Regions from separate parts of the Pseudogracilibacillus sp. SE30717A genome, predicted to be linked through region 2. Evidence: predicted binding sites of a transcription regulator. Region 2 holds the regulator's gene; each other region holds the start of a gene.

Region 1 (5,207 bases), 170 kb from region 2:
AACAATTTGTTTTGCTAAATTTTCTGCACTCGAAATTTTAGCTTCTGCAATTGATTTACGAATCAGATAACCAACAACAATACCGACGATTAGGACTAGGGCGAGCAAAATGGAGATGAGTATAGGATTGTCCACGTTCTTCACCTCCTATTGCTATGAAATTGTTAAATTCATTATTGTCGGCATATACCATATCAATAAGGTTTAAATTGTATAACTGAAATTATAAAATTATACAACTTAATTTTAATTGTACCAATAATCATTGTCAATAGAAAGGTTTTTCTATTATTAAATTAAAAAAACCCTTACTCTCATTGAAACAATGAAAAGTAAAGGTTATTCAAGTTAAATCTCAGTTTCTTCTTCAATCAATTCAGTGGGAAAATCAGCGGATTCAGGTGTTTCATCTAATTGGTAATGATCACGGATAGCTTGATGAATTTCTTCTGCCATTGCTTCATTTTCAAGTAAGAATTGTTTTGCATTTTCTCTTCCTTGTCCTAATCTTTCACCGTTGTAAGAATACCAAGCACCACTTTTTTCAACAACATCAAGCTCGGCACCGATATCTAATATTTCACCTTCACGTGAAATTCCTTCTCCGTACATAATATCTACCATTGCCTGTTTAAATGGAGGTGCGACCTTATTTTTCACAACTTTAATTCTTGTTTTATTTCCAACCATTTCAGTTCCTTGTTTTAGCGTTTCGGCACGTCGCACTTCTAGTCTTACAGATGAATAGAATTTGAGCGCTCGTCCTCCAGGTGTTGTTTCTGGATTACCAAACATTACTCCAACTTTTTCACGAATCTGGTTAATAAAAATCGCAATTGTTTTCGACTTATTAATCGCACCGGACAGTTTACGTAATGCCTGAGACATTAATCGAGCTTGCAATCCAACATGCGCATCACCCATTTCGCCTTCAATTTCAGCACTTGGTACTAATGCTGCGACGGAGTCAACAACAATAATATCGATCGCACCGCTTCGTACGAGAGCTTCCGCAATCTCCAGTGCTTGTTCACCAGTATCTGGCTGAGAAAGTAATAACTCATCAATATTTACTCCAAGTGCTCTTGCATAATTTGGATCAAGGGCATGTTCTGCATCAATGAATGCCGCTTGGCCACCCATTTTTTGTGCTTCTGCAATTGCATGTAGAGCGACGGTTGTTTTACCTGATGATTCAGGCCCGTATATCTCAATAACACGACCTTTCGGGTAGCCTCCAATTCCTAATGCCACATCAAGTGCTAAAGATCCACTTGGGATTGTATCTATTTTACGTTCTGCATCTTCACCTAGTTTCATAACAGAACCTTTTCCAAATTGTTTTTCAATTTTTCGTAACGCTTCATCTAATGCTTTTTGTTTATCGCTCAATACGTTTACCTCCCCTAATTAACTATATATATCATACCTTTTTTTCTATTAATATACAAATAATATGCGAATGCACGTTCTAGGTTTTTTGCTCCTAAATCTACTTGAAAATTCATTAATGTAATATTATAACGTTATGAAATTTCTAAAATCTATCAAAAATATGTAGTAAAAATACTATTTTAAGTAATTAAACAAAATTTCTAATCCTTTTAATACTGTTCGATTACGGATTTGATTTCGATCCCCTTGAAAATAACATTTCTCTACATGCTCATATCCTTCTTTATCATAAATACTAATATATACAGTACCGACTTGTTTACCTTCAGCCTTAAGCGGGCCAGCTACACCCGTAAAACTAATTCCTATATCTGCATTTAAAATTTCCGAAGCGTTTTTAGCTAACTCACTTGCACATTCTTCACTTACCGTGCCATATTCCTGAAGCGTTTGATCAGACACTTTCAAAACATTACGCTTTACCTCAGGATCGTAACATACAATTCCTCCAGCAAATATAGTTGAAGCACCATTTAAAGAAACGAAACGATCGGCAAATAATCCACCTGTTAAACTTTCGGCTGCAGCTATACGTTTATGCTGTGATTGAAGTAATGAGAAAATCATTTCTTCTAATCGTTCCTCGTTAATTCCAAAGAAATAATTGCCAACTTCTTTTAAAATAGTTGTTTTTGTTCGTTCTAATAATTCATTCGCTTCGTCATGAGTTACAGCTTTAGCCGTTAAACGAATGGTTACTCCATCTTGTTGAGCAAGCGGTGCTATTGTAGGATTTTGTTGTGTCGCAATTATTTTACTTAATTTATGTTCAAGAGCTGATTCCCCAATTCCGGTAAATTTTAGTACCATGGATTGTAGAATCATCTCTCCATTTCTCTCTTTTAAAAAAGGAAGAACGCCATCCAAAAACAATTGTTTCATTTCTCTTGGAACTCCAGGGAGAAAAATCCACGTTACATCGTCATAATCAACAATATTTCCCGGAGCCATTCCAACTTTATTCGTTAATACTGTTGAATCTTTAAATACTCTGGCTTGCCTTTTATTATTAGGTGTCATGGTCGTTTGTTGCTGTTCATAAAATTGTTCAATTTTTCTCAGTGCTTCAGGCTCTTCAACGATTGGAATGTCACTTATTTTTTGAAAAGCTTCACGCGATAAATCATCTTCTGTAGGACCTAATCCACCAGTAATTATGACGACATTCGAGCGTTTTTTTGCCTGTTTAAAAATAGTTGTAATTCTATCTAAATTATCTCCAACGACTGTATGGTAAAACGTATTAATTCCACTCGCTGCAAGCTGCTCAGATACCCACTGCGCATTCGTATTTGCGATTTGTCCAAGTAGTAATTCTGTTCCGACTGCAATAATCTCAGTATTTAATGTTTTTTTCATTTTGAATCCCTCATTACATGCCAATTTTTAATAAAATATTCAATTCCAGACCAAGTCGTCAAAATCAATGCAATATATAGGAGGATTGTATCAAACGGGATAGCTAGATAAGAAAATGGATAATTATGTAGTAATAAAAATGCAATCGAGCTTATTTGCGATACGGTTTTTAACTTACCCATATTACTTGCAGCTAAAACTACCCCTTCTCCAGCTGCAACTAACCTTAAACCAGTTACTGCAAATTCTCGACTAATAATTAATATTACAATCCATGCAGCAGCTAAATCTAATTCAACCAATAAGATATATGCAGCGGATACAAGTAATTTATCTGCTAAAGGGTCTAAAAATTTACCCATATTTGTCACTAAATGATATTTTCTAGCATAATATCCATCAAGCCAATCTGTTAAAGATGCAACTAAAAATATTAATGCTGCTACGAAATGGGAAACAGGTAAAGAGGTTGTTCCAATTGACCATTCTCCCCAGTTAAAATCTACACTAAGTATAATAATAAAAATTGGGATTAAACAAATTCGTGATAATGTTATTTTGTTTGGTATATTCATTACTTCAATCACCTTTCTACAAAAAGTCTTTATAAAATAATACCCTTTTAAAAAAGATCCTACTCTAAATAAAGTTGTCCTAGCTGAAAAAAGCCCCTCATATCGACTAGAGGGGCGATTAGGTTATTCATTATGTTTTAAGTTGATCCATAATTTTTGATGAACTTTCTCTTGTGCGTCAATTGGATATTCTAATGGTACTCCATTTATATTAATTGTTAGTCCTGTTGTATTTCCGATATTAAAGAAAATTCTTTCTTCATTTGAAACATCAATTGTCTCGCCTTCAACACTTGGATCTAACGTAACTGCTAAATAAGTTGTATCACTAGCTCCTTTTACGTCAACATAAACCGAGTCAGTAACATCAAAAGTCACTTCAACTTGTTCACCCGAATAAGTAAAATCAAGTTCGGATACTGGAGAGTTTCCTGTTCCCGTTTCTACTACTGTAAAACTAGATGAGTCATTTGGTTGTTCATTTTCCGTATCCTTATCATTTTCCTGATTAACCTGATCTTCTTCATCCGCACCATCTTCTGCGTCCGGTTCATCTACACTACGGATAATTTCATCATTCTCCTGATGATCTTCTACTTTATCATCTGAATTCAATAAAGTTTTTTGGTATAGCGTCCATGCAACAAAAATAATACCTATAACTAATATAATAACGATAACGGAAGGCAGAAGAGAAAAAATTGAAGTACCGCCTTTTGACGGCCTGGTACGCCTAGATCTCTCCATCCTAGTATATTGAACAGTTTGTTCTTCTTCCGTTTGAATTTTACCTTCATCGAATTCCTGTAGTAATTCATTAGGGTCCAAGCCTACAGCCTGAGCGTATTCTTTAATAAAGGCACGAGCGTAAAAACGTCCAGGCAAAGCATGATAATCATCATTTTCAATTGCTACTAAATATCTCTTTTGAATTTTAGTAATTTCTTGAATATCATCAAGAGATAAATTATTTTCCACCCTCGATTCTTTAAGTATTTCTCCAATTCCCATTATTTAACACCATCCATTTTAAAATTCAAACATTGAAAAGCCTGCATGAGGGCCATTTTGGTTGTCTATCGATTCGTAGGTAATCTCTTCATTCTCATCACGTCGAATCTCAATAATATAATCAAAATCATCGATTGTATATTGAGTTGTTTGAATAAATATATCCGGATGCTCCACAACTTTTGTTGCCGGTAGCTGCATAATTTCTCTAATTAATTGCCAGTGCTGTTCACTAGCTCTTTGCTGGGAAACTACTCCATCAATAATATATATGTAATCTTCCCCATATTCTCCTTCAATTAACTGATTACGTACAGTTTGCTTTAATAATGTACTCGATACAAATAACCATTTTTTATTAGCACTCACACTTCCTGCAACGATTGATTCTGTTTTTCCTACCCGAGGCATGCCACGCACCCCGATTAATTTATGTCCTTTACTCGTAAAAAGTTCTGACATAAAATCAACTAATAATCCAAATTCCTCGCGAACGAAGCGTACTGTTTTTCGGTCTTCTGCGTCTCTATGGATGTATTTCCCGTGTCTTACAGCCAATCTATCACGCAACTTAGGTTTTCTAAGCTTCGTTATCTTAATTGTATCAACTTGTTCTAAAATCGTTTTTAGACGTTCAATATGTTCATCATGTTGAGATAGCAATAACATACCTCTTCTAGAGTTTTCTATACCATTAATCATAATAATATTAATTGATAGCATGCCTAATAAAGAAGATATATCTCCTAATAAACCAGGTCGATTATATTGTAACTCATACTCAAAATACCATTCTGTTTTATCCAT
Region 2 (5,207 bases):
TAATTGCTGATAAACGGATTGCAGCACGTAAATAATCACTAAACACAAAGAACGTACCACCATAAACCTTTAATCCTCCATGTAAGGCCATTCCATTTAATGCAGCCCCCATCGCAAATTCGCGTACACCAAACCAAATATTTTTGCCATCATAACTTTCTTTTGTAAAATCTGCATTTTCTTTCATCATTGTATTGTTAGAGCTTGCTAAGTCTGCACTTCCTCCAAAAAAGTTTGGTACAGACTTTGCAACTGCATTAATGACATCACTAGATGCTACTCTTGTTGCTAACGAGTCTTTACCTGCTTCATATTTTGGCAAAGTTTCGGTCCATCCCTCTGGTAGCTTGTTTTCGATCGCCAATTTCAGCTCAACTGCTTGTTCTGGAAATGCCTTTTCATATGCAGCTAATAAGTCGGTCCATTCTTTTTCTAACTGTGTTCCTTTATTAATCACTTTGTCTTCAAAATCTTTATAGACTTCATCAGCCACATGAAATTCATCATGAGCCCATTCATAATATTCTTTTGTTAATTTTACTTCATCCGCCCCTAATGGTGCACCATGAGAAGATGAAGAATTAGATTTATTAGGTGAGCCATAGCCGATAATCGTTTTAATTTCAATTAATGTAGGTTGATCTTTATTTTCTTTAGCAAGTTTTAATGCTTGTCTGATTTCAGAAATATCATTTCCATCTTCCACACGGATCACTTGCCAGTTATAGGCTTCAAATCTTTTTTGTGTATTATCTGAAAATGAACGGTCTAAATCACCATCTAATGAAATATCATTTGAATCGTATAAAACAATTAATTTTCCTAATCCTAAATGGCCAGCGAGTGATGCGGCTTCATGGGAAATACCTTCCATAATATCTCCGTCACCAACTAATGAGTATGTATAATGATCAATTATGTTAAAGTCATCTTTATTAAATTTAGCAGCGAGATGAGCTTCTGCCATAGCCATTCCTACAGCCATTGCTACCCCTTGTCCTAATGGGCCAGTCGTTGCTTCTACCCCATCTGTATCCAACACTTCTGGATGACCAGGAGTTCTTGACTTAAACTGACGGAAACTTTTAATATCATCCATTGTTACATCGTAACCTGATAAATGAAGAAGACTATATAATAGCATTGAACCATGACCTGCTGAAAGAACAAAACGATCACGGTTAAACCATTTCGAATTTTTTGGATTATGGTTCATAAAATCGGTAAATAACGAATACGCCATCGGAGCTGCTCCCATTGGTAGTCCTGGGTGTCCTGAATTAGCCTTTTCAATTGCATCAATAGATAAAGTACGAATTGTATTAATCGAACGCTGCTCAATATGCATTATTATTTTATCTCCCTTTCAAGGTCTTTATTTTATTTTTTTCTTAATTTTTTAACTTTATCGGGTGTAACATCATTGCCTTCTGGATCTATTACAGTAAGAGTACTTATTTGGTTTTTAAATGATTGTCTCATATTTTGTAAATATTCTGTTCGCAGTTTTTTCTGCTCTTCTTTTTCTTCTACTGTAAGTCCTTCCGCTTTTGACTTTTTTGAGAGGTAATTTATTCGGTTTAATTTTTCCTTGGACATCATGCTTGATCACCTCAATATCACTTTCTATTTTACTATTGTACTTAATTAATGCCATTTAGTAAAAAATTTCAATTATAAATATACACACTATTCTATATTATGCTTAAGAGGCTTCTCTTTCAAGTTTAAACATCTGATTGTTGTAAATATAGAACTTATGTTTGACTTCTCGCTATGAAATGGTACTATTAAATTAATAAATTAACGTGAGGTGACGCAAGATGCAGAAGCTCTCTAAAAGGCAGCAAATGATTTTTGATTTTATTAAAAGTGAAGTAGAAATGAAAGGGTATCCCCCTTCAGTTAGAGAAATAGCGAAAGCAGTTGGATTAGCCTCAAGTTCAACTGTACATGGGCATTTAGAACGAATTGAAAATAAAGGATACATAAGACGAGATCCAACAAAACCGAGAGCGATAGAAATATTAGACCAGAGCGAGAGTAATGTTGAAAAAGATATAGCTAGGTATGCCCCATTAATTGGGAAAGTAACTGCTGGTGTTCCTATTACTGCTATTGAAAATGTGGATGAATATACACCTGTACCAAGTTCAATGGCTCATACGGAAGATAATTTATTCGTGCTCGAAGTTGTAGGGGAAAGTATGATAAATGCTGGTATTTTAAGTGGAGATAGAGTAATAGTTAAACAACAATCTACTGCAGATAACGGAGAAATTGTTGTAGCGATGACAGAAGATGATGAGGCGACTGTAAAGCGTTTTTATAAAGAAAGTGATCATTTTAGACTGCAACCAGAAAATGACTCTATGGAGCCATTAATACTTAAAAATGTATCCATCCTAGGTAAAGTTGTAGGATTATATCGAAATTTTTAATTAGAAATTAAGTTGTTAAAAGTTATTATCTTGATAAAAAGCTAGATGAAGGCTCCCCGTAAAGTAACATTGATTATAATGCACTTTTCGGGTGTAACTCTTCATTCTAGCTTTTTTCTATGTTTACTTACTGGTTAACAAAATTTAAATGAATTAAGTTCTCATCTGCTAACTTCTTAATCGACTCTGTGACAGCTATTTTCACATGGGCGTATGTTAAACCACCTTGCATAAAAGCAATAAATGGTTCTTTTATTGGTCCATCGATAGACAATTCAATACTAGAACCTTGAATAAACGTTCCAGCCGCCATGATTACTTTGTCATCATACCCAGGCATTTCACTAGGATAAGGAGAAACATATGAATTGATTGGTGATTGTTCCTGGATTGCTTGACAGAATTTAATCATACTTTCTTCTTGACCAAATATAATTGTCTGTATAATATCTGTTCGTTTTTCGCTAAAAAGTGGTGTCGTTTTTATTCCAATTAATTCTAATAAGCGAGCAGTGAACACAGCACCTTTTAATGCCTCGCCTACTACATGAGGCGCAAGGAAAAATCCTTGGTACATTTCTTGTAACATATGTAGCGTTGCACCTGCCTCTTTCCCTAATCCTGGTGCTGTTAATCGATTCGCCGCTTTTAATACTAATTCTTTTCTTCCTACAATATACCCTCCCGCTCGTACTAGACCGCCACCCGGATTTTTGATTAATGAGCCGGCCATAATATCTGCACCAACGTGTAGAGGCTCTTTCTCTTCAACAAATTCACCATAACAATTATCAACAAAAACTATAATATCTTTATTAATACTTTTTACGAATGAAATCATTTGTTCTATTTCATTCATTGTAAAAGAAGGGCGATCTTCATACCCTTTTGAGCGTTGAATCCCGATTACTTTTGTTTTATCAGAGATTTTATTCTTTATCCCCTCTAAATCAACGGAACCATTATCTAGTAATGGAACTTCGTCATAACCTATTTTGTAATCTTTTAATGAACCTGCACTGTCTCCCCGCTTTCCGATTACTTCTTCTAATGTATCATAAGGGCTACCTGTTATATAAAGTAATTCATCCCCTGGGTATAATAAAGCAAATAATGCGGTAGAAATCGCATGTGTTCCCGAGACAATCTGGGGTCTTACTAGTGCATCTTCTCCTCCAAATACGCGCGCATAAATAGCTTCGATGCCATCACGACCACTGTCATCATATCCATATCCATCCGTGGAATTAAAATGAAAGTCACCGATTTGTTCTTCCCTAAACGCCTCTAACACTTTCCTTTGGTTAAACTCTGCCATTTGATTAATTTGCTTAAATATTTTTTCACAATCTTTTTCTGCTTTTTCTACTAAATCGTTTATCATCTATTTGTATGATGCTCCTTTATTATGCTTTGCAAAGGATGTATTTCTGGAATAAATCCTTCTAAATAATATTGATTTGTTTCTTCATTATAAGATTTTTGTGTAACAATAGAGTGTTTTTCAAGTTGATTCATATTTCTTCCTTGCTCAGGTGAAAGTGATATCGAATAAAAGCCCCATTCTTGTTTCAATAAATTCTCAATGTTTATTAAAAGTTCCTCTTGGTCAGATTTTTTATAAGCGCTCATAACCATATAAGGATGAATAGTAGCAAAAAAGTCACCTTCAAGTAAATCACTTTTATTATATAGAGTTAGCATTGGGATCTTATGGGCATCAAGTTCTTGTAAAATCTCACTTACCGTGTTCTGCTGTTGCTCCATGTTTTCATTGGATGCATCTACGACATGAAGTAAAAAGTCAGCTTCAGCTACTTCTTCAAGAGTAGATTTGAAAGCGGCTATTAATGAAGTAGGGAGATCTTGTAAGAACCCGACCGTATCTGTGATTAGACATTCAAATCCCGATGGCAAATGTATTTGTCTAGTTAAAGGGTCTAATGTTGCAAACAATAAATCTTCTTCTAATGCCGTTTCATTTGTCAATCGATTAAATAATGTTGATTTACCAGCATTCGTATATCCAACAATAGCTATTTGAAACACATTATTTAATTTACGCCTTTTTCGATACTGTTCTCGTTGTTTAATAACATCATTCAAGCGCCTTTTTATATCATCAATTCTTCTGCGAATATGACGTTGGTCCGTTTCTAATTTTGTTTCACCTGGCCCTCTTGTTCCTATTCCACCACCTAATCTGGATAGGACTAGCCCCATACCATGGAGTCTTGGTAACATATATTGTAATTGGGCTAGTTCTACTTGAAGTTGTCCTTCTTTTGTTTTAGCCCTGCTTGCAAAAATATCTAATATTAATTGACTTCGGTCAATTACTCGAATACCGAAGTGGTCATTTAGATTACGTAATTGACCAGGTGATAGTTCATCATTACTAATTACGAGTTCCACTTCATATTCAGAGATAAATTGTTTGATTTCTTCAAGTTTTCCTTCCCCAACGTATGTTACAGGATGAATTTTAGATCGATTTTGAGTGACTACTTTTTTCACAATTCCCCCTGCCGTATAACTTAATGACTTTAACTCCTCTAGTGATGATTCAAACTGACTATCCGAATCGATTGCCTTTTTAACTGCCATAATTAATATATTTTCATTAGCCATAAATTACTTCCTCTTTTCCAACAAAAGATACCTCGTAGTTCTCTATCTTCTAGCATATCACTAGTCATTAGAAATAAAAAATTCTAGCATCATTGTTCAAATTGGATATCGTCTGCCTTTAATTGCATTAGTTCC
Region 3 (5,207 bases), on a different contig from region 2:
TTGGTCTACAATTAGAGAGGCAGTTATCACCTGTTTTTATAAAAACAGACGATTATGGAACTAGATGTTCTACCGTCATCCTCGTTACAAAAGAAAACCATGTTACATTTATTGAGCGAACATATCGACAAGGTACCTTTTTGAAAGAAAATGCATTTTCATTTCAAATAAAAAATAGAAACCTGATATAGTTACAACATCTTCAAGGTTCTACTGATTAAATCTACATATGTTTTTTACGTTAAATCATAAAATCCCGCCGATGATATATTCATCTAGCGGGATTATTTCAATTAATTAACTTGCAACTTCCATTCGTTTTTGTTCAATCCATTGTCTTAATTTTATAAATACAGGCACAAATAACATACTGACAATAATCCCTTTTACAAAGTTAAAAGGTAACACACCGCCAATTACCGATGCCCATTTTATCGTATCATTCATTTCCCATCCCATCAGCCAAGCATATGCCGGAAGGATAAGTAGATAATTTAAAACACTCATAACGATTGCCATCGCAGCCGTACCAATTACCAAACCTGAAATAACACTTTTCACACCGCGGTATTTATGATATAAATACGCAACTGGTAAAATATAAAGGGTTCCAGCAATAAAATTAGCTACTACACCAATCGGATCAGTGGCCCCTGATGCGACAAAATAAAGGGCATTTTTCATAAATACGACGAGCACTCCTGCTAATGGTGAAAAGATCAACGCTGCAATTAGAGCAGGCACATCACTAAAATCTACCTTCAAATAAGGTGGTAGTAATGGTAATGGAAAACTAATAAAAAATAAAACGAGCGATACAGTAGCAAGTAATGCTAAAACAACAAGTTTAACTAACTTTGATGAGCGATTATTAATCTGCATCATCGTTCTCCTCCTTCATCCTATATCGTTCCATCAACAATGATGAAGGATAAGCTTCTTCCTTATGTATCTCTTCAAATAATAAAGCCCTAAAACAAATAGTTTTAGGGCATGATTTCATAAGGAAATTTAAGCACAAAAATAAATTGCGCCTATAAGCTTCATCTTCTCCCATCCAGACTGTAACTGTCGGCTTTGGATTTTCACCAAATCAACCACTATATACATAGCGGGTCACGGGCTTTAGCAACTGCTATTTACCGTCGGTCGGGAATTTCACCCTGCCCCGAAAATGGAAACGATATTTAATTATACTTCCAATATAGCCGAAGTAAGCAGGAATTGCAAGAACTAAAAACTTTGTCCATTTACAGAGCTGTAATTTTAGGCGCTTTTCTCAAGACGGCCCCCATGTTTCGTGTTAGGTGTATCGAGAGCGATCTCGTCTTTTTTTCGCTTATAATTCGTGCTGTATATTTATTCCTATACTAATATGAATAATCCAGAAATATAAACACACACTAAGATTTGATATAACGACTATTGATAAACTAAAGGAGTGAGATTATGGGAATATTAAGCGGCAATCCCCAAGACGAACCAATGCATTATGGTGAAGTTTCTGCAACTTGGACATACCTTTTTGGAGAAAAGGGCATGATCGCCACGTATCAAACTTTAATCAATCACACGGGTGATGGTGATTTAAAGAAACTTCTTGAAGAAGCTATTCAAGAAGCTACAGCTGAAAGTGAACAAATTGAGGAGTTATTAAAAGCCAATGGTGTAGCGCTGCCTCCAGCTCCACCGGAACGTCCAGTTTCAAATTTAGAAGAAATTCCGGCAGGTGCTCGTTTTGCTGACCAAGAAATAGCTGCTATGTTATCAATGAACTCAGCGAAAGGGCTAGTAGCCTGCAGTACTATAATAGGTCAATCTATTCGTGAAGATATTGGTTTAATGTTTGGTCAATTTCATACGAATAAGGCCATGTTTGGAGCAAAAGTGCTAAAGTTAAATAAAGAAAAAGGGTGGTTAGTTCCTCCGCCCCTCCATTTGAATACTCCAGACAAATAATAAGGTTCAAAAGCTAGGAGGTATCCTGGCTTTTTTTAATCTTCATTAAAGTGCATTTAAATTTTTTTTACATCCTTGATCTAGTAAAGCATGTTCCTCACCACAAGTTATTTCATATGTTTCACCGTATACAACCCTCTGATCACCTTGCCAGCTATGACCGCAATGTGGACATTCGATAGTTACTTCGATTGCCACTACTTCCGTGTCATTATGAGTTCTGTAAATCATTCTAGTACCGTCATATTGATCTTCATACTCCACTCAAACCATCTTTTCAAACATCATTTGATTTCTTTCAAATTCTGCTGCAACCAACTCTCGCTGATGCTTTTTATAACAAATTGGAGCAAACTCTCTTTCATTCCCATTATGCCCGTTGGTTCACGTATGCACCTTTTCATTAATCAAACAGTCCTTCGCTTTTTATGCGTATTATGCAACACTTAATTAGAAGTGGTAAAATTAAACTACAATAATTAAGGAGTGAAATAATGGATATTCTCAATGAGTATATAGAGGCAACTAATACCCACAATTTCAATGAGGTAAAAAAGTTACTACACCCTAATGCAGTATATTTTTTTAGTGATAAGACTTGTTCGTCGCATGAAGAAATACAAAAATTCTTTGAACGCACTTGGTCCGTTATTGAAAATGAAAGTTATGCAGCGCAAGACGTGAATTGGCTATTTACTGGAAGGGACTCAGCAACTTGTACTTATACATTTTTTTATGAAGGCTATATTAATAGAAAATATGCAAGTGGTCGTGGAAGAGCCACAAATATCTTCGTCAAAGAATCCGATGAATGGCTGCTTATCCACGAACATTTAAGTCCATTACCCAAATGAATTTAGGAGACGTTTTTTATTAGTAGATATTTTTTAAATTTTTTAATCCTTCACTTTTAATCGGACTGTGACATTAAATTTCGAAACATGAAGTTAGATAATATAAAAACGATACATATAGTTGATTTCTAAGACAAAATTTCAAAACCTAGCACCGCTTAGAACATAGAAAAGAGCCTTTATCTGATTCCACAATTTATGAATTGGAATAAACTCTTCGAATGGTTATTATATACTGGATGGTATATATTTGTCTTGATTTCCATTGGATCACTTCTGCTACTATGTTATAATTTCCAATATTAAAAGGAGGTGCCACATGTTTTCTTTATTTTCATTAATTCCATTGTTAATTTATATTGCCATTTTCGTATTTATTATTTGGTTTGCAATTAGCTTAATTAACGCCCAGAGAGAACGAAACGATATACTGAAAGAAATTTCAAGTAAATTAAACGGTTTAAATTTCGGGGAAAAGGAGGATTAATGTTTTCTTCCTTTCTCTATTCGTTCCTTCACTTGTACTAATACTTTCTTTTTCATTATCATTATGATAAATGCTATAAAACAGATATTTATTCAAATTGTTCCTCTCGCATATCCTTATACATTTCTGTATGAGTATCTCTGAAATGTTTGAATTTTTGTACATACATTATTCCTTGGAAGGTTTATTTTTACTTACTTTCTCACCGTTACAATCGATCTGTATTTCCACATCCGGCACATTCAACTGAATAGATCTCATTCAGAGAACCTAATTTTCACTGATGCATTTGTTTTTTCTTTAATAACCGTATAAATTCCATCTACGAAAGATGGGATATACTTCACTATTATATTTCCATTGATCACATCCTAATTCAATTTAAAGTCCTCGTTAATTATAAAATTGTTACTTCTATAATGTTTTCAATTTTTATTTCAATATCCTTTAAATATAATTTCTTATTTAAAATATCAACATGCAATAAATAGCCAACAATTATTTTATGATCATGATCTTTATAATATTTTATTTTAATTTCCAAATCGTTAGCTAGTGCTTCTTGTAGCAGGAAACTATTTTCTGCAATCTGTTGTTCATCCAGTTCAGGCATATATTTATATTCCTGTTCCTCCCACATTTTATTAAGCATCTCTACATGCTCTGGTAGCATTAATGCTGTCCACTTTATCGTACCTCTATCGTTGACTTTCATATTACCACCCCTTTCATTAGAGGAACGGCCGTTAACAAATTATTTATTTTAAACGTTCGTCTAGCATCACGTAAGTAACAGTAAACTGTAAAAAGTAGTACTATTCATTTTAAACACTTTTACAATTCTTTTCGTCACCATTCCTTTATCATCAATATATATAATGATTAAAGTTCTATTACGCTTTACATATTTCAACAATTCATTACGTACATTTGTTCCCCTCCTATAAAATTATTATATGAGAACAAACGTTTCTTTACTACTGGAAAAATGATGAAAAGGATAAAAAATAACTCCGACCCGATTAAGCCAAAATTAGATCGTTTTATCCTATATACTTTTCTTGTGTTTGTAAAATTCGAATTAACCAGTTATTTTTGTCATTTGCGTCTAAAAATTCTTTGAAATCGTATGACCAATAATACTTAAACGGGTCATTATTCAATAATTCCTTCATGAAACTTCACCTGCGCCTTCTAGTTTCACTTTCTACATAAACTTCCATGATCTGCATTAAATCCTGATTGCTTATAAATTATCGTACAATCATCTAGCGTAGAAATTAGTAAGTAGTAAATATTTACGTTTACCTACTCTTTAGGTAAACTATTAGTATGTAATCGATTAAAAAAAGGAGTGTAATTACAAATGGATTTAAATACTTGGTTTGAACGAGGAATTACTAAAGAAGAATATATGTCTTCCTTAGACAAACACCGAGATTCATTCATGACTATTTATAATAATTTTACAATCCCAGATGATGATAAATCTACATTGCATTCTAAGGAAAACATCCGCACACTTGTACTTGCCGAAGTATGGTGTGGACATTGTATGTTAGACATACCAATCCTACTAAATATCGTTGAAGAAGCCGGCATTCCGATTCGTTTTTTACGACGTGATGAAAATTTAGAAGTGATGGATCGTTATTTAACTAACGACAAACGTTATATCCCAATTGTTATTTTTATCGATAACGAAGGAAATGAAATTGCTAAGTGGGGACCAATGGCTCCAGAAGTTGAGTCATATGTATCAGAATTAAAACAAGATATTCCAGATAAAGAGAGTCCAGGATACAAAGAAGCATTTCAAAAATATGTTGATGAAATCGGAAACAAATTCACTACAGATAAAGAAATTTGGAATTATGTTTATGAAGATATGAAAAAAACATTACTGT

Evidence for each region. The regulator LexA, encoded in region 2, represses DNA repair genes until DNA is damaged. The targets are predictions, from matches to a motif close to CGAACATATGTTCG.
Region 1: a site for LexA is predicted at 1,460-1,473, ahead of recA (recombinase RecA). Genes of this name have one in related genera too.
Region 3: a site for LexA is predicted at 4,224-4,237, ahead of SPD48_RS07135 (YolD-like family protein). Genes of this name have one in related genera too.

What each region holds. Positions count from the first base shown of each region.
Region 1 is NZ_JAXHDF010000002.1:71,665-76,871, reverse strand. Features, by position in the region: gene rny (ribonuclease Y) at 1-135, opposite strand, end outside; gene recA (recombinase RecA) at 349-1,392, opposite strand; gene SPD48_RS03090 (competence/damage-inducible protein A) at 1,570-2,814, opposite strand; gene pgsA (CDP-diacylglycerol--glycerol-3-phosphate 3-phosphatidyltransferase) at 2,811-3,389, opposite strand; gene SPD48_RS03080 (helix-turn-helix domain-containing protein) at 3,513-4,400, opposite strand; gene SPD48_RS03075 (YmfK family protein) at 4,419-5,207, opposite strand.
Region 2 is NZ_JAXHDF010000002.1:237,637-242,843, forward strand. Features, by position in the region: gene tkt (transketolase) at 1-1,348, opposite strand, end outside; gene SPD48_RS03975 (DUF896 domain-containing protein) at 1,381-1,602, opposite strand; gene lexA (transcriptional repressor LexA) at 1,824-2,441, shown strand; gene SPD48_RS03985 (methionine gamma-lyase family protein) at 2,569-3,825, opposite strand; gene hflX (GTPase HflX) at 3,822-5,072, opposite strand; gene SPD48_RS03995 (AAA family ATPase) at 5,162-5,207, opposite strand, start outside.
Region 3 is NZ_JAXHDF010000004.1:22,492-27,698, forward strand. Features, by position in the region: gene SPD48_RS07105 (NRDE family protein) at 1-191, shown strand, start outside; gene SPD48_RS07110 (ECF transporter S component) at 298-882, opposite strand; FMN riboswitch at 1,042-1,180, opposite strand; gene SPD48_RS07115 (DUF3231 family protein) at 1,450-1,959, shown strand; gene SPD48_RS07120 (hypothetical protein) at 2,005-2,223, opposite strand; gene SPD48_RS07125 (YybH family protein) at 2,454-2,813, shown strand; gene SPD48_RS07130 (hypothetical protein) at 3,133-3,300, shown strand; gene SPD48_RS07135 (YolD-like family protein) at 3,698-4,015, opposite strand; gene SPD48_RS07140 (hypothetical protein) at 4,344-4,475, opposite strand; gene SPD48_RS07145 (thioredoxin family protein) at 4,667-5,207, shown strand, end outside.